Regions from separate parts of the Lentzea sp. NPDC036955 genome, predicted to be linked through region 2. Evidence: riboswitches for the same ligand, from Rfam matches in the RefSeq annotation. Region 2 holds a riboswitch; each other region holds the start of a gene.
The links. A riboswitch is a leader RNA that binds a small molecule or an ion and turns the genes downstream of it on or off. The one in region 2 is predicted to bind glycine.
Positions count from the first base shown of each region.

Region 1 (6,918 bases), on a different contig from region 2:
ACCGTCGAGCAGATCGTCATGATCAGCGCATTCGGTTTCCTGGCCACCGCCGGGTTGTTCTACCTCCTGCGGCGTCTCGTGAAAACACCGTAAACCGCTTGCGCGGTGTGGTTTCCTGTAGTCAGGCCCGGTGCGCAGCAGAGGGTTACTTCGGTATCTCAGGTTCGACTCCTGAAGGCCGGCCAGTCCGGCTCTTCGCCCACCCCGGTGGGCAGTCACCTTCTGCGCCTTGACCTCGGGCCACCCTTCTGCCACGCCACCGAGTTCCTGAGAACAATTCGGTGGCGTGGCGTGGTTGTCTGTACGTGCACCCGGTGCGAAACCTTTCACCGCAAATGGGGCGGTCGCGGGTTTGAATCCCGTCAGCCGGATTCCTGTCCGCTGTGCGCTCCCCCGTCTCGCCTCCCGAGGGGGAAGAGCCATGTCGAAGTTCAACGTCCTGAAGGCGCGTCCGTTCGGGAAGAGCCCCATCGGGTCGAAGCGGTCCGGCCGCACCCACGAGGGCGGCGCCGGCTACGAGCGCACCGCGCTGGGCGAGCTGTTCCTGCTGGCCGTGTCGAACATGGGCGGCGAGCAGACGTTCTACGAGAGCGGCGGCACCCGCGACGAGCGCTACGCGCAGTTGGTGCGCACGGCGGCGTTGCAGGATCCCGAGTGGACGGCGCGGATGCTGGCGTGGCTGCGCGGCGAGGCGAACATGCGGACCGCGGCACTGGTCGGCGCCGCCGAGTTCGTGAAGGCGCGGCTCGAGGCCGGTGCCGACGCGGGCGTGACGAACCGCGCGGTCGTGGCGTCGGTGCTGCAGCGCGCGGACGAGCCGGGCGAGCTGCTGGCCTACTGGACCGCGGTCCACGGCCGGGCCGTGCCGAAGCCCGTCAAGCGCGGCATCGCGGACGCGGTGCGGCGGCTCTACGACGAGCGGTCGGTGCTCAAGTGGGACAGCGAGGCGCGCGGCTTCCGCGTGGCCGACGTGCTGAACCTCGTGCACCCGTCGCCGAGCGCGGCCTGGCAGGGCGACCTGTTCCAGTACGTGCTCGACCGCCGCCGCGACCCGGACGTCACCGTTCCCGAGTCGCTGCGGACCGTCGCGGCACGGCGGGAGCTGATGGCGTGGCCGGTCGAGCAGCGCCGGGCGTTGTTCGGGCGACCGGACGCGGCGGACGTGCTGCGGCGGGCCGGGATGACGTGGGAGTCGGTGGCCGGGTGGTTGCAGGGTCCGATGACGGCGCAGGTGTGGGAGGCACTGGCACCGTCGATGGGTTTCATGGCCGCGATCCGCAACCTCAGGAATTTTGACGAGGCGGGCGTGTCGGACGAGGTCGCGGCGCAGGTCGCGGCCCGGCTGGCCGACCCCGGCCAGGTGGCGCGGTCGCGGCAGTTCCCGTTCCGCTTCCTCTCGGCGTACGAGGCGGCGCCGAGCCTGCGCTGGGGCCACGCGCTCGACCGGGCGCTGCAGGCGTCGCTGGGCAACCTGCCGGCGCTGCCGGGCCGGTCGCTCGTGCTGATCGACACCTCGGGGTCGATGACCTGCACGGGCTACTCGGCGCGTTCGAAGGTCACGCCGGCCAAGGCCGCGGCCGTGTTCGGCGTGGCGCTCGGGGCCAAGGGCGAGCAGGTCGACGTCCACGGGTTCGCGACCGGCGTGTTCCGCCACGAGCTGCGGCGAGGGGCGTCGGTCATCAGCGAGGTCGACCGGTTCCTGGGCAGGGTCGGTGAGGTCGGGCACGGCACCGACGTCATCGGTGCGCTGAAGAGCTCGTACCGAGGGCACGACCGGGTGTTCATCATCTCGGACATGCAGACGGTCGCCGGGCCGGGCGGTGCCGGGGTCGACGACGTCGTGCCGCGGCACGTGCCGGTCTACGGGTTCAACCTGGGCGGGTACCGGCAGGGGGCGTTCGCGTCGGGCACGGGGAACCGGCACGAGTTCGGCGGCCTGACGGACGCGACGTTCCGCGCGGTTCCGCTGATCGAGGCGGGGCGCGACGCCGACTGGCCGTTCTGAGCAGGCAGGCCCGCACACGCGCTGTGTGCGGGCCTGCCGTCCGAGCGAGCACTAACTTTTCGTAAGTGCAATGGGGTACCCTCGCGGACATGGAGTTCACCGTGTTCGCGAAGGCGTGCCCGTCACGTCCCACGCTGGAGCACGTCACCGGCCGGTGGGGCAGCCTGACGCTGAGCGCGCTGGTCGACGGGTCGCTGCGGTTCAACGAGCTGCGCCGCCGGGTCGACGGCGTCAGCGAGAAGATGCTGTCCCAGACGTTGCACGCGCTGGAGCGCGACGGGCTCGTGCACCGCGACGCGCAGCCGACGAACCCGCCGCGGGTCGACTACAGCCTCACGCCGCTCGGGCGCGAGACGGCGGAGAAGCTGATGGCGTTGATCGTGCTGCTGGAGTCGCGGATGCCGGACGTGATCGAGGCCCAGCGCCGGTACGACGCCAGGCCCTGACCGGCCTCAGCACTCGATGACGTTGACGGCGAGACCGCCGCGCGCCGTCTCCTTGTACTTCACCGACATGTCCTTGCCGGTGTCCCGCATGGTCTTGATGACCTTGTCCAGCGACACGAAGTGCGAGCCGTCGCCGCGCAACGCCATGCGCACCGCGGTGATCGCCTTGACGGACGCGACGGCGTTGCGTTCGATGCACGGGATCTGCACCAGGCCGCCGATCGGGTCGCACGTGAGGCCGAGGTTGTGCTCCATGGCGATCTCGGCGGCGTTCTCGACCTGCTCCGGGGTGCCGCCGAGGACCTCGGCGAGACCACCGGCGGCCATCGAGCACGCGGAGCCGACCTCGCCCTGGCAGCCGACCTCGGCGCCGGAGATCGAGGCGTTCTCCTTGAACAGCACGCCGATGGCGCCTGCGGTGAGCAGGAACCTCACCACGCCGTCGTCGTTCGCACCGGGCACGAACCTGGTGTAGTAGTGCAGGACCGCGGGCACGATGCCGGCCGCGCCGTTCGTCGGTGCGGTGACGACCCGGCCGCCGGCCGCGTTCTCCTCGTTGACGGCCAGCGCGAAGAGCGTGACCCAGTCCATGACGCGCAGCGGGTCGGTGACGAAGTGCTCGCCCTCCAGCCGTTTGCGCATCTCGGCGGCGCGGCGGCGGACCTTGAGACCGCCGGGCAGGATGCCCTGCTCGGTGCAGCCGCGTTCGACGCACTCCTGCATCACGTGCCAGATGTGCAGGAGCCCGGCCCGCACCTCCTCCTCCGAGCGCCACGACAGCTCGTTGGCCATCATGATCTCGCTGATCGACAGGCCGGTCTCTCGGCAGCGCGCGAGCAGCTCGTCGCCGGTCAGGAACGGGTGCGGCAGCGGGGTCGAGTCGGGTTTGATGCGGTCGCTGCCGGACGCGTTCTCGTCGACGACGAAGCCGCCGCCGATCGAGTAGTAGACGGCGTGCTCGACCGGCTCGTCACCGCGGAACGCCTCGAAGCTCATGCCGTTGGGGTGCAACGGGAGCGACTTGCGGCGGTGCATGACGAGGTCGCGGTCGTGCGCGAAGCCGATCTCGTGCGTGCCGCCGAGCCGCAGCCGTCCACTCGCGACGATCTCCTCGACGCGGTGGGCGGCGGCCGCGGGGTCCACCTCCTCCGGGAGGTTGCCCTCCAGGCCGAGGAACACGGCCTTGGGGCTGCCGTGGCCGTGCCCGGTGGCGCCGAGCGAGCCGAACAGCTCGACGTGCACGCGGTCCACTTCGGACGCGCGGGCGCCGAGCTTCTCGACGAACATGGCGGCGGCGCGCATCGGGCCGACGGTGTGCGAGCTGGACGGCCCGATGCCGACGGAGAACAGGTCGAAAACGCTGATCGCCACTGATCAGTCCTTCGTGGTGGGTGCGAGCGGGTCAGTCCGAGGTGAGCTCGGCGTACTTGGCCGCGGTGAGCAGGTCCTCCGCGGAGTCCACGCGCACCTTGAACAGCCAGCCGGCGCCGTACGGGTCGGTGTTGATGATCGCCGGGTCGTCGACGACGGCGGTGTTGACCTCGAGGACCTCGCCGGTGACCGGGGAGAACAGGTCGCTGACGGACTTGGTGGACTCCAGCTCGCCGCAGACCTGGTTGGAGACGACCTCGGCCCCGACCTCGGGGAGCTGGACGAAGACGATGTCACCCAGCGCGTCCGCGGCGTACTCGGTGATCCCGCAGGTCAACGGGTCCTGGGTGCCCGGCGTCCAGTCGACCCACTCGTGTTCGGCGGTGTAGAGCAGGTTCTCGGGGAACTCCACGGCGACTCCTCTGGCAGATGACGGGCAGGAAACGTGCGCCCCCTCCGCCGTGCAGAGTTGCCTACCCCGAGTGGTCTTGCTGCCTGAGAGTGTGCGGGAGCTTGCCCCTTCGGCGCCCCGACCAGCTCGTCGAGGTCTCTCCCACCCGGGTTCTGGTGCCCGTCAGGGGCACCGCGGCCGTTATTCAGTTCCGGTGGGAACGCTATGTGGGCCCGCCACCGGGTGTCAACGCGGGACCGGTACAGGCGTGGCGCAGGTCGCTTTGTCCCAGCAGCACAACCGGCCTGGTCCCGAACAGTGCAACCCGCACAGTGACATGACCTCCCGGCTGCCCCACATTGTGAGATAGCAGCCAGCCGAAACGGAGGAGTCATCGTGCGGATCGCCGTTCCTCGCGAGATCAAGAACCACGAGTACCGCGTCGCCCTCACGCCGGCCGGGGCCCACGAGCTGACCAGCCGGGGCCACGACGTGTACGTCGAGCAGGGCGCCGGTCTGGGCTCCGCGATCACCGACGAGGAGTACCTCGCCGCGGGTGCGAAGGTCCTCCCGACCGCCGACGACGTCTGGGCCGAGGGCGACCTGGTCCTCAAGGTCAAGGAGCCGATCGCGGAGGAGTACCCCCGCCTGCGCTCCGGCCAGACCCTCTTCACCTACCTGCACCTCGCCGCCGACAAGCCGCTGACCGAGGCCCTGCTGGCCTCCGGCACCACGGCCATCGCCTACGAGACGGTGCAGCTGCCGAACCGCTCGCTGCCGCTGCTCGCCCCGATGTCCGAGGTCGCGGGCCGCCTCGCCCCGCAGGTGGGCGCGTTCAGCCTGATGAAGCCCTCCGGTGGCCGCGGCGTGCTGCCCGGCGGCGTCCCCGGTGTCGCCCCTGCCCGCGTTGTCGTGATCGGCGGCGGTGTGGCCGGTGTCAACGCCGCCACCATCGCCGTCGGCATGGGCGCCGACGTGCAGATCCTCGACACCAACGTCGACCGCCTGCGCCAGATCGACGCCCAGTTCCAGGGCCGCCTGCGCACGCTCGCGTCCAACTCGTTCGCGATCGAGCAGGCCGTCCGCGAGGCCGACCTGGTCATCGGCGCCGTCCTGGTGCCGGGTGCCGCGGCCCCGAAGCTCGTCTCGAACGCGCTGGTCGCGGAGATGAAGCCGGGTTCGGTGCTCGTCGACATCGCCATCGACCAGGGCGGCTGCTTCGAGGACTCGCGCGCCACCACGCACGCCGAGCCGACCTACGAGGTCCACAACTCGGTGTTCTACTGCGTCGCCAACATGCCCGGCGCCGTCCCCCGCACCTCCACCTACGCGCTCACCAACGTGACGCTGCCCTACGCGGTCGCGCTGGCCGGCAAGGGCTGGGAGAAGGCGCTGAAGGACGACCGTTCGCTCGCCCTGGGCCTCAACGCGCACGCCGGTCAGCTGACCAACGGCCCGGTGGCCGAGGCGACCGGCCTGGTGCACACGCCGCTGGAGTCCGTGGTCTGAGAGCCAGTCGGATGGAGGAGCCCCCGCACGCGGAGCACGCTGCGGGGGTTTCGCCTTTCACGGGCGCGCCTCCTCGCGGTCACCGCAGCGCGGCCACCCGCGCCTTGACCCCGTCGATCACGCAGTCCAGCCCGAACTCGAACTGCCCCTCCAGCGACCACAGCTCCTGCTGGTCCAGCATCTCGACGTAGCGGGGGTGCTTCTCCCGGTACAGGTCCGCGATCCGGCCGAGGTCCGGTGGCGGTTCGTCGTGGCCGCCGCGGCTGCGGAAGTTCGCCTCCGCCGTCGTGTACCCGACGACGAAGCTCGACACCGCCGACATCGCCTGCGACGCCTGGACCATCGTCAGGCCGGCCGCCCGCATGGGTTCGAGCATCGCGTCGGCCATGGCGACGGCGTTGGGACCGATGGTGGTGAACTCGCCGATGCCGCGCACCCACCACGGGTGTGCGAGCGCGAGGCGGCGGAACGCGTGCATCATCTCGCGCAGCGCAGGTTCCCACGCGGCGCCGGGGGCCGGGCGCGGGAACTCGCCGTAGATCTCGTCGAGGCACAGCTCGATGAGCGCGTCCTTGGTGGGCACGTGCCAGTACAGCGACATCGGGGCCGCGCCCAGCTCGGCGGCGAGCTTGCGCATGGACAGCTTCGCCAGGCCGTGCTCGTCCAGCACCTCCATCGCCTTGCGGACGATGGCCTCCCGGCTCAGGCCGAGGTGCTGGCCGCTCGCCGGCCTGGGTTTGCCGAACCACACGCTGTCCACGGCTCGATACTAGGCACGCCGCAGCAGCACGCTCGCCACAACACCTCCCAGGAACACGGACACGGCGCCGGCCACCAGGCTGACGCTCATGCCCGACGAGAACGCCTCGCGCACCACGGTCAGGTCCGCGCCGCTGTGCAGCGCCTCCGACAGCGACCGTCCCGGCACTCCGTCGGGCAGCGCGGCGACGAACCGCGCGGACAGCAGCGCGCCGAGGATCGCGATGCCGAACGACGAGCCCAGCTCGGTCAGCGTGGACGACAGGCCGGAGGCGATGCCGGCGCGTTCCGGCGGGATCGCGCCCATCAGTGCGTTGACGGCAACCGGTTGGGCCACACCGACACCGACGCCGATCAGCACCAGCCCGGCCAGCGTCGGCGGGTAGGTGGTGCCGATCGAGAGCAGCACCACGCCGCCCGCGACGACCGTCATGCCG
Region 1 covers NZ_JBVJRC010000005.1:464,703-471,620, reverse strand. The annotation lists gene ACZ7CF_RS19550 (TVP38/TMEM64 family protein) at 1-93, shown strand, start outside; gene ACZ7CF_RS19545 (TROVE domain-containing protein) at 422-2,005, shown strand; gene ACZ7CF_RS19540 (winged helix-turn-helix transcriptional regulator) at 2,095-2,451, shown strand; gene ACZ7CF_RS19535 (L-serine ammonia-lyase) at 2,458-3,822, opposite strand; gene gcvH (glycine cleavage system protein GcvH) at 3,854-4,234, opposite strand; glycine riboswitch at 4,296-4,388, opposite strand; gene ald (alanine dehydrogenase) at 4,610-5,722, shown strand; gene ACZ7CF_RS19520 (TetR/AcrR family transcriptional regulator C-terminal domain-containing protein) at 5,802-6,482, opposite strand; gene ACZ7CF_RS19515 (MFS transporter) at 6,492-6,918, opposite strand, start outside.
Region 1: another riboswitch for glycine. It lies ahead of gcvH (glycine cleavage system protein GcvH); the one in region 2 lies ahead of gcvP (aminomethyl-transferring glycine dehydrogenase).

Region 2 (6,918 bases):
TGCTCGTGGTGAAGCGCGGCCCGAACGCCGGTTCGCGGTTCCTGCTGGACCGCGACACGACGAGCGCGGGGCGCCACCCCGACAGCGACATCTTCCTCGACGACGTGACGGTCTCGCGCCGCCACGCAGAGTTCCGCCGGGAGGGCGGCGAGTTCGTCGTGATCGACGTGGGCAGCCTCAACGGCACCTACGTCAACCGCGAGCCGGTCGACCAGGCCGTCCTCGCGAACGGCGACGAGGTCCAGATCGGCAAGTTCCGCCTGGTCTTCCTGACCGGTCCCGGCTCCGCGGGAGCCTGACGGTCCGGGGCCTGCCGGTCCCGGGTCTGCGGGATGACGAGCGTCGGGGCGGTGCTCACGCAGCTCCGCCCCGAGTTCCACCGTGCAGTGCTGTTGCCGTCTTCTCCACTGTTTTGCGCCATTGAGCAGTTCGCCGCGCTCCGCGGGAGTTTTCCTGCGTCGAGCCCGAACGCACTCGTGCGCTGACCGCCTTTGCGCGGAACTCCTGCCGGTTCGCCGTGCTTTCCGGGAATCGGCCGGCCTCTTCCGCTCGTTGTACCCGGTGCGGGGAAGAGCGGGTTCGAGCGGCCATCGTCTTGATCACGTTCTGCCCGCAACGATTGAGCACACGGCCCGCTTGGCGGGTAGCGTCGAACGCGTGTGCCGGGGGATGCTCGGAGACGTTCCGGGTACTCCCCAACGAGTCAGAGGGAGGCGAGACCCGATGAGCGAGATGCGTGTCGTGGGCGTCCGGGTGGAGCTGCCCCAGAACCAGCCGATCCTCCTGCTGCGCGAAACCGAGGGTGAGCGGTACCTGCCGATCTGGATCGGCTCGGTCGAGGCCACCGCGATCGCGCTGGAGCAGCAGGGCGTGCGACCGGCCCGCCCGCTCACCCACGACCTGCTCAAGGACGTCATCGGGGCGCTGGGCCGCAACCTCGAACAGGTGCGGATCACCGACCTGCAGGAGGGCACGTTCTTCGCCGAGCTCGTGTTCGACGGCGACGTGCGCGTGTCCGCCCGCCCGTCCGACTCGGTGGCCCTCGCACTGCGCGTCGGCGTGCCGATCCACGCGGAGGAGTCCGTGCTGGCGGAGGCCGGTCTGATCATCCCGGACGAGCAGGAGGACGAGGTCGAGAAGTTCCGCGAGTTCCTCGACTCCGTGTCCCCCGAGGACTTCCGGGGCGCCGACACCTGAGTTCCCCCGACTGTCGCTGACCGTCTTGTTCGGACCCGGCGCCGATCGGTGGGGTGTCCCTCGATCGGACTACTTTCCGCACATCATGGCCGCTAAACAATCACTAAACGTCACCTGAACGTCCTAGTTCGGGTGACGGTGCGGACCCCCGCCTCAGGTTGGGGGCCAACACTCCCCGCGCGTCGCGTTGACCTGCCCTCGGAGCGGTCTTACCGTCGAACTCGAGTGGACGTCGCCGGTCTGCGCGAGTGGACCAGGCGGCTTGACGGCCCCGACTTTCGTGGCCGTTGGCGAGGGGAGGCAGGCGTGGTCGAGGAAGCGCCCTTGCGGGCCGAATCCGGGCAGCAGGGTGAGCTGTTCCCGGACTCCTCGCTGCCGGACGAACTCGTCGGCTACCGGGGACCCGCGGCGTGCCAGATCGCCGGGATCACCTACAGGCAGCTCGACTACTGGGCCAGGACCGGCCTGGTCGCGCCGACGGTGCGGATGGCGCACGGCTCCGGCAGCCAGCGGCTCTACTCCTTCAAGGACATCCTCGTCCTGAAGGTCGTGAAGCGGCTGCTGGACACCGGGGTCTCGCTGCAGAACATCAGGGTCGCCGTCGACCACCTGCGCCGCCGCGGCGTGCAGGACCTGGCGCGGATCACGCTCTTCTCCGACGGCACGACCGTCTACGAGTGCACCTCCCCCGAGGAGGTCGTCGACCTGCTCCAGGGCGGGCAGGGCGTGTTCGGCATCGCGGTGAGCGGTGCGATGCGGGAGATCAGCGGGACCATCCACGAGTTCCCGGCCGAACGTGCGGACGGCGTGGAGATCGCGCCGATGACCGAGGACGAGCTGACCCGCCGCCGCCGGGAGCGCGCCACCGGCTGACCCGCTGTCGCCGGCTCAGCCGGTTCCGTCGCTGAGACGTAGGTCGCGTCGGTGGGGACTGGCGGGCCTGCCTGCGGGTACTCTTCACGGGTAGTCGCTGAACTCAGGCGGGAGAGACCGGGTGCTGCACCCGGCGCCGAAGGAGCAAGTTCCTCCCCGGGAACCTCTCAGGCACCCAGGACCGCGTGAGCGAGACGCCTCTGGAAAGCGGATCTCTCGAGATCCCGCCGACGGTGAAAGCCCGCTCTCGTGGCGGGTGAACCTCTCAGGCGCCCGATGCCGGGTACGGACAGAGCGGGGAGGGCACCAGGACACGTGTGCCCGCAGCCCCCCGGAGGCGTTAGATGACGCAGGACCGCATTCCGCTCGCCGCTCTCGAGCACGGCACCCCGTTCGCGGACCGGCACGTCGGCCCGCGCCCCGCCGAGCTCGCCCGCATCCTCGACGTGATCGGTGTCGGATCGCTGGAGGAGCTGGCGCAGCACGCGGTGCCCTCGTCCATCCACGAGCGCGACCTGGTGCTGGACCTGCCGGCGCCCGCCACGGAGACCGAGGCGCTGGCCGAGCTGCGCGCGCTCGCCTCCCAGAACCGGCCGATGACCCAGATGATCGGCCTGGGCTACTACGACACCGTGACGCCGGGCGTGATCCTGCGCAACGTCCTGGAGTCGCCCGCCTGGTACACCGCGTACACGCCGTACCAGCCGGAGATCTCGCAGGGCCGCCTGGAGGCGCTGCTGAACTTCCAGACGATGGTCGGCGACCTGACCGGCCTGCCGATGGCCAACGCGTCCATGCTGGACGAGTCGACCGCCGCCGCCGAGGCCATGACCCTGGTGCGCCGCGCGGGCAGGGCGAAGTCGAACAAGTTCGTCGTGGACGCCGACACGCTGCCGCAGACGCTGGCCGTGATCGAGACCCGCGCCGAGCCGCTGGGCATCGAGGTCGTCGTCGCCGACCTGTCGCAGGGCATCGAGGGCCTGGGCCTGGGCGGTGACTTCTTCGGCGTGCTGCTGTCCTACCCCGGTGCGTCCGGTGTGGTCCGCGACCAGGCCGCGCTGGTGGAGGAGATCCACGCCGCCGGCGCGCAGGCCGTCGTCGTCGCCGACCTGCTGGCGCTGACGCTGCTGCGCCCGCCCGGTGAGATCGGCGCGGACGTCGTCGTCGGCACCACCCAGCGCTTCGGCGTGCCGATCGGCTTCGGCGGCCCGCACGCCGGCTACATGGCCGTCCGCTCCGGCCTGGAGCGCCAGCTGCCCGGCCGCCTCGTCGGCGTCTCCGTCGACGTCGACGGCTCGCTGGCCTACCGCCTGGCGCTGCAGACCCGCGAGCAGCACATCCGCCGTGAGAAGGCGACCTCGAACATCTGCACCGCGCAGGTGCTGCTCGCCGTGATCGCGTCGATGTACGCGGTCTACCACGGCCCCGAGGGCCTGCGCGCCATCGCGACCCGCGTGCACCGCCTGGCCACCGTCCTCGCGACGGGCCTGTGCGAGGCCGGTCTCGACGTCGTGCACGGCGAGTTCTTCGACACCGTGCAGGTGCGCGTCGAGGGCCGTGCCGCCGAGGTCGTCGCGAAGGCCCGCGAGCTCGGCATCAACCTGCGCCTCGTGGACGCCGACGTCGTGGCGGTCGCTTGCGACGAGAAGACCACGCGTGCGCACGTCGTCGCCGTGTGGGAGGCGTTCGGCGTGACCGGGTCCGATGTGGACGCGATCGACACCGACACCGCCGACGGCATCCCGTCGGACCTGCGCCGCACCTCGGACTACCTGACCCACCCGGTGTTCCACGCGCACCGCTCCGAGACCGCGCTGCTGCGCTACCTGCGCGCACTGTCCGACAAGGACGTCGCGCTGGACCGCAGCATGATCCCGCTCGGCTCCTGCACGATGAAGCTGAACGCGACCGCGGAGATGGAGTCCATCACCTGGCCCGAGTTCTCGACGCTGCACCCGTTCGCGCCGGTCGAGGACGCGAAGGGCCTGCTGACGATCGTGTCGGACCTGGAGGCGTGGCTGGCCGAGGTCACCGGCTACGACGCCGTGTCGCTGCAGCCGAACGCCGGCTCGCAGGGCGAGTTCGCCGGCCTGCTGGCGATCCGCGCCTACCACCGCGCCAACGGCAACTCCGCCCGTGACGTCTGCCTGATCCCGTCGTCCGCGCACGGCACGAACGCCGCGTCCGCCGTCATGGCCGGCATGCGCGTCGTCGTCGTGAAGTGCGACGACAAGGGCAACATCGACATGGGCCACCTGCGCACCACGGTCGCCGAGCACGCCGACGACCTGGCCGCGATCATGATCACCTACCCGTCGACCCACGGCGTGTACGAGGACACCGTCCGCGAGGTCTGCGGCCTGGTCCACGACGCGGGCGGCCAGGTGTACGTCGACGGCGCGAACCTCAACGCGCTGATCGGCCTGGCCCGCTACGGCAAGTTCGGCTCGGACGTCTCGCACCTGAACCTGCACAAGACGTTCTGCATCCCGCACGGCGGCGGCGGCCCCGGCGTCGGCCCGATCGGCGTGAAGTCCCACCTCGCCCCGTTCCTGCCGAACCACCCGCTGCAGCCCACCGCGGGCCCCGAGACGGGCGTGGGCCCGATCTCCGCGGCCCCGTGGGGTTCCGCGTCGATCCTGCCGATCTCGTGGGCGTACGTGCGCATGATGGGCGGCGACGGCCTGCGCCGCGCGACCCTGACCGCCGTGGCCGCGGCGAACTACGTGGCGCGCCGCCTGGACGAGCACTACCCGGTCCTCTACACCGGCGAGGGCGGCTTCGTGGCCCACGAGTGCATCCTCGACCTGCGCCCGATCACCAAGGCCACCGGCGTGACGGTCGACGACGTGGCGAAGCGCCTGGCCGACTACGGCCTGCACGCCCCGACCATGTCGTTCCCGGTCGCCGGCACCCTGATGGTCGAGCCCACCGAGTCCGAGGACCTGGCCGAGATCGACCGGTTCATCGACGCCATGATCGCCATCAAGCGCGAGATCGACCGCGTCGGCGCCGGCGAGTGGCCCGTCGAGGACAACCCGCTGCGCAACGCACCGCACACCGCGGCCTGCGTGACCGTCGGCGAGTGGGACCACCCGTACACCCGCGAGGAGGCCGTGTACCCGGCCGGTACCGGTGCTCCGAAGATCTGGCCGCCGGTCCGCCGCATCGACGGCGCGAAGGGTGACCGCAACCTGGTCTGCTCCTGCCCGCCCCTCGAGGCCTACAGCAGCTGATCCACACCGCGGAGGAGGGGCGCACCCAGGGGCGCGCCCCTCCTCTCACGCTCCGACCGGACAGGTCTCGTCGCCGCAGTTCTCCTGCTCGGTGATGCCCGGCCTGGTGAGGTCGTGCTCGAACGCGAAGTGGAAGCAGTCCGGGTGCATCCGCTCGAACAGCTCGAAGTCCTCCGGGGCCAGCTCCACGGCCTCACCGCACCGCTGGCACGTCTGTTCCTCTGCCACGGTGGAATGGTCTCATCCGCGCCGGGCGAACAGCACCGCGCCGTCCTCGCCGAGCAGCCACTGCGCCTCGACCGCGAACCCGGCGTCGCGCAGCCACGCCGCCACCCGCTCCGGCCGGCGCAGGTGGACGTGCACGCGCATCGGGTGCCCGCCGTAACCCCGCGTCTTCAGGTTCGTGCGGTCGCCGACGTGGAAACCCAGCTGCAGCAGCCCGCCCGGCCGCAGCGCGTCCCGGAAGTGCCCGAGCACGACCGGGACCAGCTCGTCCGGCACGTGGATCAGCGACCACCAGGCCAGCACCCCGCCGACCCGGTCGCCGAGCGGGTCGGTCATCGACCCGACCTCGAACCGCAGCCCGGGGTGGTTCCGCCGGGCGAGCGCGACCATGGCGGGGGAGAGGTCGATCCCGAACGCGTCCGCGCCGAGCCCGTGCAGCAGCGCCGTGACGTCGCCGGGGCCGCAGCCGACGTCGGCGACGGGACCGTCCACCTCCTCGGCGAACAGCCGCAACGCCGCCCGCAGGTGCGGCATCCCGTCCAGCAGGCCGCGCGTGTAGTCGGCGTAACTGGCGGCGACCGTGTCGTAGGACTCGCGGGTGTCTGCCAGCCAGTCGGTCACGCCGGGAACCTACTCCTCGAACGGCTCCGCGCGGTGCCTTCCGGACAACGCCAGCGACGAGATCCACGTGTCCGGGTCACCGTCCCAGTCCATCGCCCTGATCTGGTCCACCGACCGCCGCCCGCCGATGGCCCGCATCAGCTCGAACGACGTCGTGCGCAGCGTCCCCTCCGGCTCGCCGTGCCCGAGCACGCGGTCGCCGTGCTCCAGCACCACCCGCAGCGCGGGCACGTCGTTCTCCCGCATCCGCTGGTCGAGCTGCTGCAACGGCCGGGTCAACGCCGCACGCACCACCTGCGGGTCCCGGTCGCCGGGCACGCCCAGCGCGGCGCGCAGGTCGTGTTCGTGCGCCACGACCTCGGCGATCAGCACCGAGCCCATGGGCGTGTCGAAGAGCGGAGCGGCCAGCTCCCGGTTCGCGTCCCACTCGGCGAAGGCGTCGTCGAGCGAGTTGCCGCGGCGGTCGCGCACCTGCCGTTCACCCCACTCGCCGGACTCGACACCGTCGAACCGGCGGTCCGCGAAGTCGCGCAGACCGCCGGCCAGGTGCGCCACCACGTCCTTGACCGACCAGCCGGGGGTCGCCGCGACGGGCGTCTGCGGGTCCCGGCCGCGCACCAGCTCGGTGATGCGCTGCTGGGCGGCGTCGTAGACGGGGGCGTTGGTCATGGGCTCAGACCTCGTACTCCAGCGCGTAGGTGCCGCTGCCATCCTCCGCCCAGTCCACGGTCACCGCACCTTTCGCGCCGAGGAACCGCCCGGTGCC
Region 2 covers NZ_JBVJRC010000008.1:92,292-99,209, forward strand. The annotation lists gene garA (glycogen accumulation regulator GarA) at 1-299, shown strand, start outside; gene ACZ7CF_RS27210 (bifunctional nuclease family protein) at 724-1,197, shown strand; gene ACZ7CF_RS27215 (MerR family transcriptional regulator) at 1,504-2,070, shown strand; glycine riboswitch at 2,169-2,264, shown strand; gene gcvP (aminomethyl-transferring glycine dehydrogenase) at 2,415-5,306, shown strand; gene ACZ7CF_RS27225 (hypothetical protein) at 5,352-5,534, opposite strand; gene ACZ7CF_RS27230 (class I SAM-dependent methyltransferase) at 5,547-6,152, opposite strand; gene ACZ7CF_RS27235 (maleylpyruvate isomerase family mycothiol-dependent enzyme) at 6,162-6,821, opposite strand; gene ACZ7CF_RS27240 (DUF3224 domain-containing protein) at 6,826-6,918, opposite strand, start outside.

Region 3 (6,918 bases), on a different contig from region 2:
CGACACGATCCACATCAGAACGGCCTGCAACAGGTACACCCGGTACATCCGCAGCCGCGGATTTCCCTTGGCGCGCTTGAGGATGTCCCGATAGCGCGGGTCCTCGTCCCTGGTCCGGTTGCGCAGGAGGATGTGCACGCCGAGCCGGACGCCCCAGATCACCGTGAGCGCCGTGACCAGCACGTTCCGCACCGGTTCGCCGTCCGCGAACAGGAACGTCACCACCGCGATGACCGCGAAGCCAGGTCCCCAGGCGGAGTCGACCAGGTCGTAGCGCTTGCGCCGGTCCGCGTAGCCGAACAACGCGGTGAGCAGCACCAGCACCACGAGGAAGCTGACCGGGTAGCTCACCGGGCCACCAGCTCACGGCGCACGCGCGGCATGCCGCTGCGGCCGTTCTCGCTCGTGCGCACAGCGAGGACCTGGTCCACGCCCATCCGTCCCTCCTCGAACGTCAGCGCGCCGCCGGCGAGGTAGAGCCGCCACACGCGCGCCTGACCCTCGCCGACGAGCGCGACGACCTCGTCCCACCTCTCTTCGAGCGTCCGCGCCCACGCGCGGACGGTCCAGACGTAGTGCTCGCGCAACGCGTGCACGTCCCGGATCTCCAGCCCGGCCGCCTCCAGGAACCCGGTCGTCTGGCTGACCGGTCGCATGTGCATGTCCGGTGCCACGTACGACTCGATGAACGCACCACCGCCCGGCGCGTTCCGGCCGCGCGACATCTGCTGCAGCAGCAGCCGCCCCTCTGGCTTGAGCAGCCGGTGCAGCGTCGCGGCGTACTCGGGGTAGTTCCGCTCGCCGACGTGCTCGCCCATCTCGATCGTGGAGATCGCGTCGAACGGTTCGCCGCGCACCTCGCGGTAGTCCTGCAGCCGCACCTCGACCCGGCCCTCCAGCCCTTCGGCCGCGATGCGCGAGAGGACGTGCTCGCGCTGCTGAGCGGAGATCGTGACCCCGGTGGCGTGCACGCCGTAGTGCTTCGCCGCGTGGATGATCATCGAGCCCCACCCGCAGCCGACGTCGAGCAGCCGCATGCCGGGCTGCAGGCCGAGCTTGCGGCACACCAGGTCGAGCTTGTTGTGCTGCGCCTGCTCCAGTTCCTCGTCCTCGGCGGTGAAGTACGCGCACGAGTAGGCCATGCTCGGATCGAGCACGAGCCGGTAGAAGGCGTTGCTCAGGTCGTAGTGGTGCGAGATCGCGTCCCGGTCCCGCTTCTTGCTGTGCAGCGCGCCTTTGAGCCGTGCCTCCTCCTTCGGCGCGTCCGGGTTGCGCCCGACCACCTTGAGGTCCAGCGCGAGCCGCACCACCTCGGTGAGCTTCGGCCTGCGCGTGACGCCGCGCCGCACCAGCCCCCAGACCTGGGAGAGCCCGGCCGCGAGGTCGCCTTCCACGTCGAGCTCGCCGCTCACGTACGCCCGCGCGAGCCCGAGCTCGTTCGGGCTCCACACGAGCCGGCGCAGCGCGTCGCGGGAGCGGAGCACGAGCACGGTCCCGTCCTGTGGGCCGGCCACGCTCCCGTCCCACGCCCGAATCCCGATCGGAAGCGGCGCACCCAGCACCCGTTCCGCCACTCCTGCCAGCTGACCAGCGACGACCACCCTGCACCTCCTGCGAAACCGGCTCCGCCTGACGTTCGGGACGGCAAGAGGTTCGGTTCGTTTCTGAACCGAGACGCAACCACGCCCGTATGGCCCGGTAGAGCGAACGACGGACAAGGAGGACATGAGTGTGATCCGACGTAACCGCATTGCCATCGGGCTCGCCGCGGGACTGGCAGTTGTGCTGGGTCTTGGTGTCTGGAGCGCCACGGGAAGTGGCACGAACTCGAAGCCGGTGGCACAGACCGAAACCGACCTGGGCGTCCTCGGTGACTACGGCGACGTGGGTCAGCCCCCGGTGCTCCAGGAACCCGCTCAGGCGCCCGAGACCCCGGTTCAGCAGCAGGCACCGGAGACCCCGGCCGCGCAGCAGCCCCCCGCAGCCGCACCGGTCAGCTCGCTGAAGCTGGTCGGCAAGCCGGTCGACAAGATGGGCCTGGTCGTCCAGGACGGCGACGGCCGCACGATGTACCGCTTCGACAAGGACACCCCGAAGCCGGAAGGCAAGTCGAACTGCAACGGCCAGTGCGCCATCACGTGGCCGCCGCTGCTGTCGGACACGATCCCGCAGGTCGAGGGCATCGACTCGAAGCTCGTCTCGCTGATCACCCGCGCTGACGGCAAGAAGCAGGTCGCGATCGACGGCTGGGCGCTCTACGCCTACTCGCAGGACCCGAAGCCGGGCGCCTGGAAGGGCCAGGGCGTCGGCAACACCTGGTTCGTGATCCAGCCCGACGGCAAGCGCAACGTCGAATGCCTTCCCCCCGGCGTGACGGTGCCCGCGGCCTAGTCCCCTTGCAACGACCATCCCGTTAGGACGGTCCACCTGACACACACGACACCCTGACACGCGAAACCCCGGCCCTGGGGAAGGGGCCGGGGTTCCCGTCGTTCCGCTCTCACCCGATCGAGTGGTCTTTCACGTCACGCGGGGGCCCCGCGTTCCCCACAGGGAAACGCGGGGCCCCCGCGTGACGTTCGAACAGGCGGAGAAGGGGCGGCGCCGGAGGTCCGGTGCCGCCCCTTCGTTGCCACAGGGTCAGAGCAGGGTCAGAGCGTGGAGTACAGCGGGTGCTTCGCGGCCAGCACCTCGACGCGGGCGCGCAGCTCGTCGATCGTGGCGCCCGGCTTGAGGGCCTCGGCGATCACGTCGGCGACCTCGGTGAAGTCCCCCTCGCCGAAGCCGCGGGTGGCCAGTGCCGGGGTGCCGATGCGCAGACCCGAGGTGACCATCGGCGGGCGCGGGTCGTTGGGGACCGCGTTGCGGTTGACCGTGATGCCGATCCGGTGCAGCACGTCCTCGGCCTGCTTGCCGTCCAGCTCGGAGTTGACCAGGTCGACCAGGACCAGGTGCACGTCCGTGCCGCCGGTCAGCACCTTCACGCCGGCCTGCGCGACGTCGGGCTGCGAGAGGCGGTCGGCGAGGATGCGGGCGCCGTCGAGGGTGCGGCGCTGGCGGTCGGCGAACTCCTCCGACGCGGCGTGCTTGAACGCCACGGCCTTGGCGGCGATCACGTGCTCCAGCGGACCGCCCTGCTGGCCGGGGAACACCGCCGAGTTGATCTTCTTGGCGATGTCGGCGTCGTTCGACAGGATCACGCCGCCGCGCGGACCGCCGAGGGTCTTGTGCGTCGTCGTGGTCGTGACGTGGGCGTGCGGGACGGGCGAGGGGTGCAGGCCCGCGGCCACGAGGCCCGCGAAGTGCGCCATGTCGACCATCAGGTAGGCCTCGACCGAGTCCGCGATGCGGCGGAACTCGGCGAAGTCCAGCTGGCGCGGGTAGGCGGACCAGCCGGCGACGATCAGCTTCGGGCGGTGCTCGGTGGCGAGGCGCTCGACCTCGGCCATGTCGACGCGGCCGTCACCGTCGGAGACGTGGTACGGCACGACGTTGTAGAGCTTGCCGGAGAAGTTGATGCGCATGCCGTGGGTCAGGTGACCGCCGTGCGCGAGGTCCAGGCCGAGGATCGTGTCGCCGGGCTGCAGCAGCGCGAACATCGCGGCGGCGTTGGCCTGGGCGCCGGAGTGCGGCTGGACGTTGGCGAAACCGGCGCCGAAGAGCGACTTGATGCGCTCGATGGCGAGGCGCTCGACGACGTCGACGTGCTCGCAGCCACCGTAGTAGCGGCGGCCGGGGTAGCCCTCCGCGTACTTGTTGGTCAGCACCGAACCCTGGGCCTGCAGCACCGAGACCGGCGTGAAGTTCTCCGAGGCGATCATCTCGAGGGTGCCCTGCTGGCGCGCCAGCTCGGCCGCAACGGCCTGCGCGACCTCGGGGTCGTACTCCGCGAGGGAGGCGTTGAACTGGTCGGACATCTGGAGGATCTCCCTACTTGGCGCGCTTGTAGAACGGAAGTGCGACGACCTCGACCGGCTGCTTCTTGCCGCGGACGTCCACCAGCAGAGGGGTGCCGGGCGCGGAGCTCGCCCGGTTCACGTAGGCCATCGCCACCGAGTAGCCCAGGGTCGGCGACAGCGCGCCCGAGGTCACCTCGCCGACGACCTCGTCGCCGTTCAGCACGGCGTAACCGTGGCGGGGCGCGCGGCGCTCGGGGGTCTTCAGACCGACCAGCACGGAGTCCACATCGGACTCGGACACCTCGGTCAGCGCCTCGCGGCCGACGAAGTCGCCCGGCTTGTCGAGCTTCACGACCCGGCCGAGACCCGCGTGGTACGGGGTGAGCGAGGTGGTCAGCTCGTTGCCGTACAACGGCATTCCGGCTTCCAGGCGCAACGTGTCGCGGCAGCCGAGACCGCACGGCTTGAGCTCGTGCGGCTGCCCGGCCTCCAGCAGCGCCGTCCACACTGCGGCGGCGTCGTCGGGCGCGACGAACAGCTCGAAGCCCTCCTCGCCGGTGTAGCCGGTGCGCGCGAGCAGCGCGTCCACCCCGGCCACCTTCGAGGGGTAGGAGGCGTAGTACTTCACCGTCGACAGGTCGGTGTCGGTCAGTCCGGCGAGGACCTCCACCGACTTCGGGCCCTGGATCGCGATCAACGCGTAGTCCGTGGACCTGTCCGTGACGGCGGTGTCGAACCCGGCGGCCCGCTCGACGAGCGCCTCGGCGACCACGGCGGCGTTCGAGGCGTTGGCGACGACCATGAACTCCTCGTCGCCCAGCCGGTAGACGATCAGGTCGTCGACCACGCCGCCGTCGGCCTGGGTGATCATCGTGTAGCGGGCCTTGCCGACCGCGAGCGCGGAGATGTGGCCGACCAGCGCGTAGTCGAGCGCGGCACCGGCCTGCGGCCCGGTCAGCACGATCTCACCCATGTGCGTGAGGTCGAACAGGCCAGCGGTGGTGCGCACGGCGTGGTGCTCGGCCAGCTCGCTGGAGTAGCGCAGCGGCATCTTCCAGCCCGCGAAGTCGGTGAACATCGCGCCGAGCGACTCGTGCTCAGCGTTCAGTGGCGTGAGGCGGGACATCAGAACGCTCCTCCAGGGTGCGCCGAAGAGCCGGGCCAGGCCGGCTGAGGCAACAGAAGAATGACACGGTCCACCGGAGACTCCTCACCAGAGCGAGCCTCCCCCTCTGTCATGAGCCTGAGAGCTTCGTCGCCGGAGCGACTTGCACCGTGGGCGAGGCTCCTGATGAGCCTGCTTTCCAGAGTTGCCTTCGTCGTGCGGTATCTGTGCCTGAGAGATTCCGGGGAGGAGTTGCTCCTTCGGCGCTCCCGCTGAAGGGAGCTCTCCCGCGCGACATCGACGGCCGTGTTCAGTTGGTTGCCCCAGACGCTAGCAGGCCGAACGTCACAGCGGCACGCCCTGAGCAGTCTTCTCCACCACCTTGCGCTCCGCCCAGAACGACAGGAACGGGATCGTCCCCGCGACCAGCACGAGCGCGGTGCCCTTGATGGACCAGCGCAGCTTCAGCGCCAGGTCGACCGAAAGCACCAGGTAGATGGCGTAGAGGAACCCGTGGATCGGGCCGACGACCTTCATCGCCTGGTCCATGCCGGCGGCGTACTTCAGCACCATCGCCACGACCAGCAGCAGCAGGAAGACACCGACCACGTAAGCCATGACCCGGAACCGGGTCAACGCACCCTTCATCTGCCCGCCTTCGCTCAACGACCGTCCCGCGCGTTGAGGTCCGCGAGCATGCGGTTGTAGGCCGCGAGCTCCGCGTCTTCTTCGTCGTCGAAGTGCTCGACAGGCGCGGGTTTGACGGCGTCAACGGTAGTCACCGGTGCGACGGGGGGTGCAACCGGCTCCGGTGCGGAGAGAGCCTCGTCACGGCGCTGGCGCGCGAGACGGCGGAACCGCCACACCATGAAGAGGGGGAAGAGGCCGAAGAGCGGCCACTGGAGCACGTACCCGAGGTTTTGGAACGTGCCGCTCGCGGACTCGAAGCGCTGCCACTGCCACCACGCGAGCCCGCAGCAGAGGACCAGCGCCGCCAGACAGGCGAGCGCGATCAGCACACGCTGGGGAGTAAGGAGGCCGCGCACGACCTCCACACTACTGGGGTGAGGCCTCCTGTCAGGAGGCCACCCGTGAGGGGTAGCGCGCCACGGGAGCGCGCGTGCCCGTTTGCGAGTGAACTTCGGGGCTGCCGATGCCTCGACAGCCCGCTTCTCCTACGCCACGCCGTCCCGGCGCTGCCTCTGCAGACGAGCAACGCACCAGGCCGCGGCCGAACCGCGGCGGAGGTGCTGGAGAACCGTCATCGGTCCCAGGCGCCTTCCGAGGTCGGCAGGCGTGAGGCCGGCGGCGCGGTAGTCGAGCGCGCGCTGGTCCAGCGGGCTGATGCCCGCGTCCCACCACTGCTCGGCCTCGGCGACGTCGCCCACCAGCTGCCAGTAGCTCGCCGCGGCGGCGAGCAGTGCCTCGGGTGCCTCCGGCGCCCGCTTGCGCATCGCGGCCACGTAGGCCGGATCCGCCGAGTCGACCTTGACCAAGCCACGCGGCCCACTCCTGCCTCCCCGCTGCACGGGGATGCCGGGCGCCGAGGGGGGAGCCTCCGCGAGCCACGCGTTCTTGATCCGGTTCACCTCCTGCATCTCTGCGTCGTCAGACCGTTCAGCCGCCCACTGCTGCAACAGCTCGTGGACCCCGGAGTCCTCGACCATCCATGCCTCCTCGTCGGTCGGGGATCGGCCATTGCAGCGGAAGGTATTCGGTAGGTCTGACAATCGCCAGACCCTGAATCGCCAGAACACCCGTTACCAGTGCGTGATTGGCCTCATTCCACCCGTCCGGCTCAACGCGGAGGGCCGAGGATCACCGAGGGTCACTAGGCGACGGGGGTGGCCGTCCCGAAGAGGCTCCTGACGAAGGTGATGATCGACTCCGCACCCTCGCGCAGCCAGCCGAGGG
Region 3 covers NZ_JBVJRC010000007.1:107,449-114,366, forward strand. The annotation lists gene ACZ7CF_RS24225 (DUF1295 domain-containing protein) at 1-351, opposite strand, end outside; gene ACZ7CF_RS24230 (class I SAM-dependent methyltransferase) at 348-1,541, opposite strand; gene ACZ7CF_RS24235 (COG4315 family predicted lipoprotein) at 1,837-2,391, shown strand; gene glyA (serine hydroxymethyltransferase) at 2,652-3,917, opposite strand; gene gcvT (glycine cleavage system aminomethyltransferase GcvT) at 3,931-5,025, opposite strand; glycine riboswitch at 5,125-5,212, opposite strand; glycine riboswitch at 5,214-5,304, opposite strand; gene ACZ7CF_RS24250 (DUF3817 domain-containing protein) at 5,350-5,652, opposite strand; gene ACZ7CF_RS24255 (hypothetical protein) at 5,667-6,023, opposite strand; gene ACZ7CF_RS24260 (helix-turn-helix transcriptional regulator) at 6,180-6,671, opposite strand; gene ACZ7CF_RS24265 (hypothetical protein) at 6,836-6,918, opposite strand, start outside.
Region 3: another riboswitch for glycine. It lies ahead of gcvT (glycine cleavage system aminomethyltransferase GcvT); the one in region 2 lies ahead of gcvP (aminomethyl-transferring glycine dehydrogenase).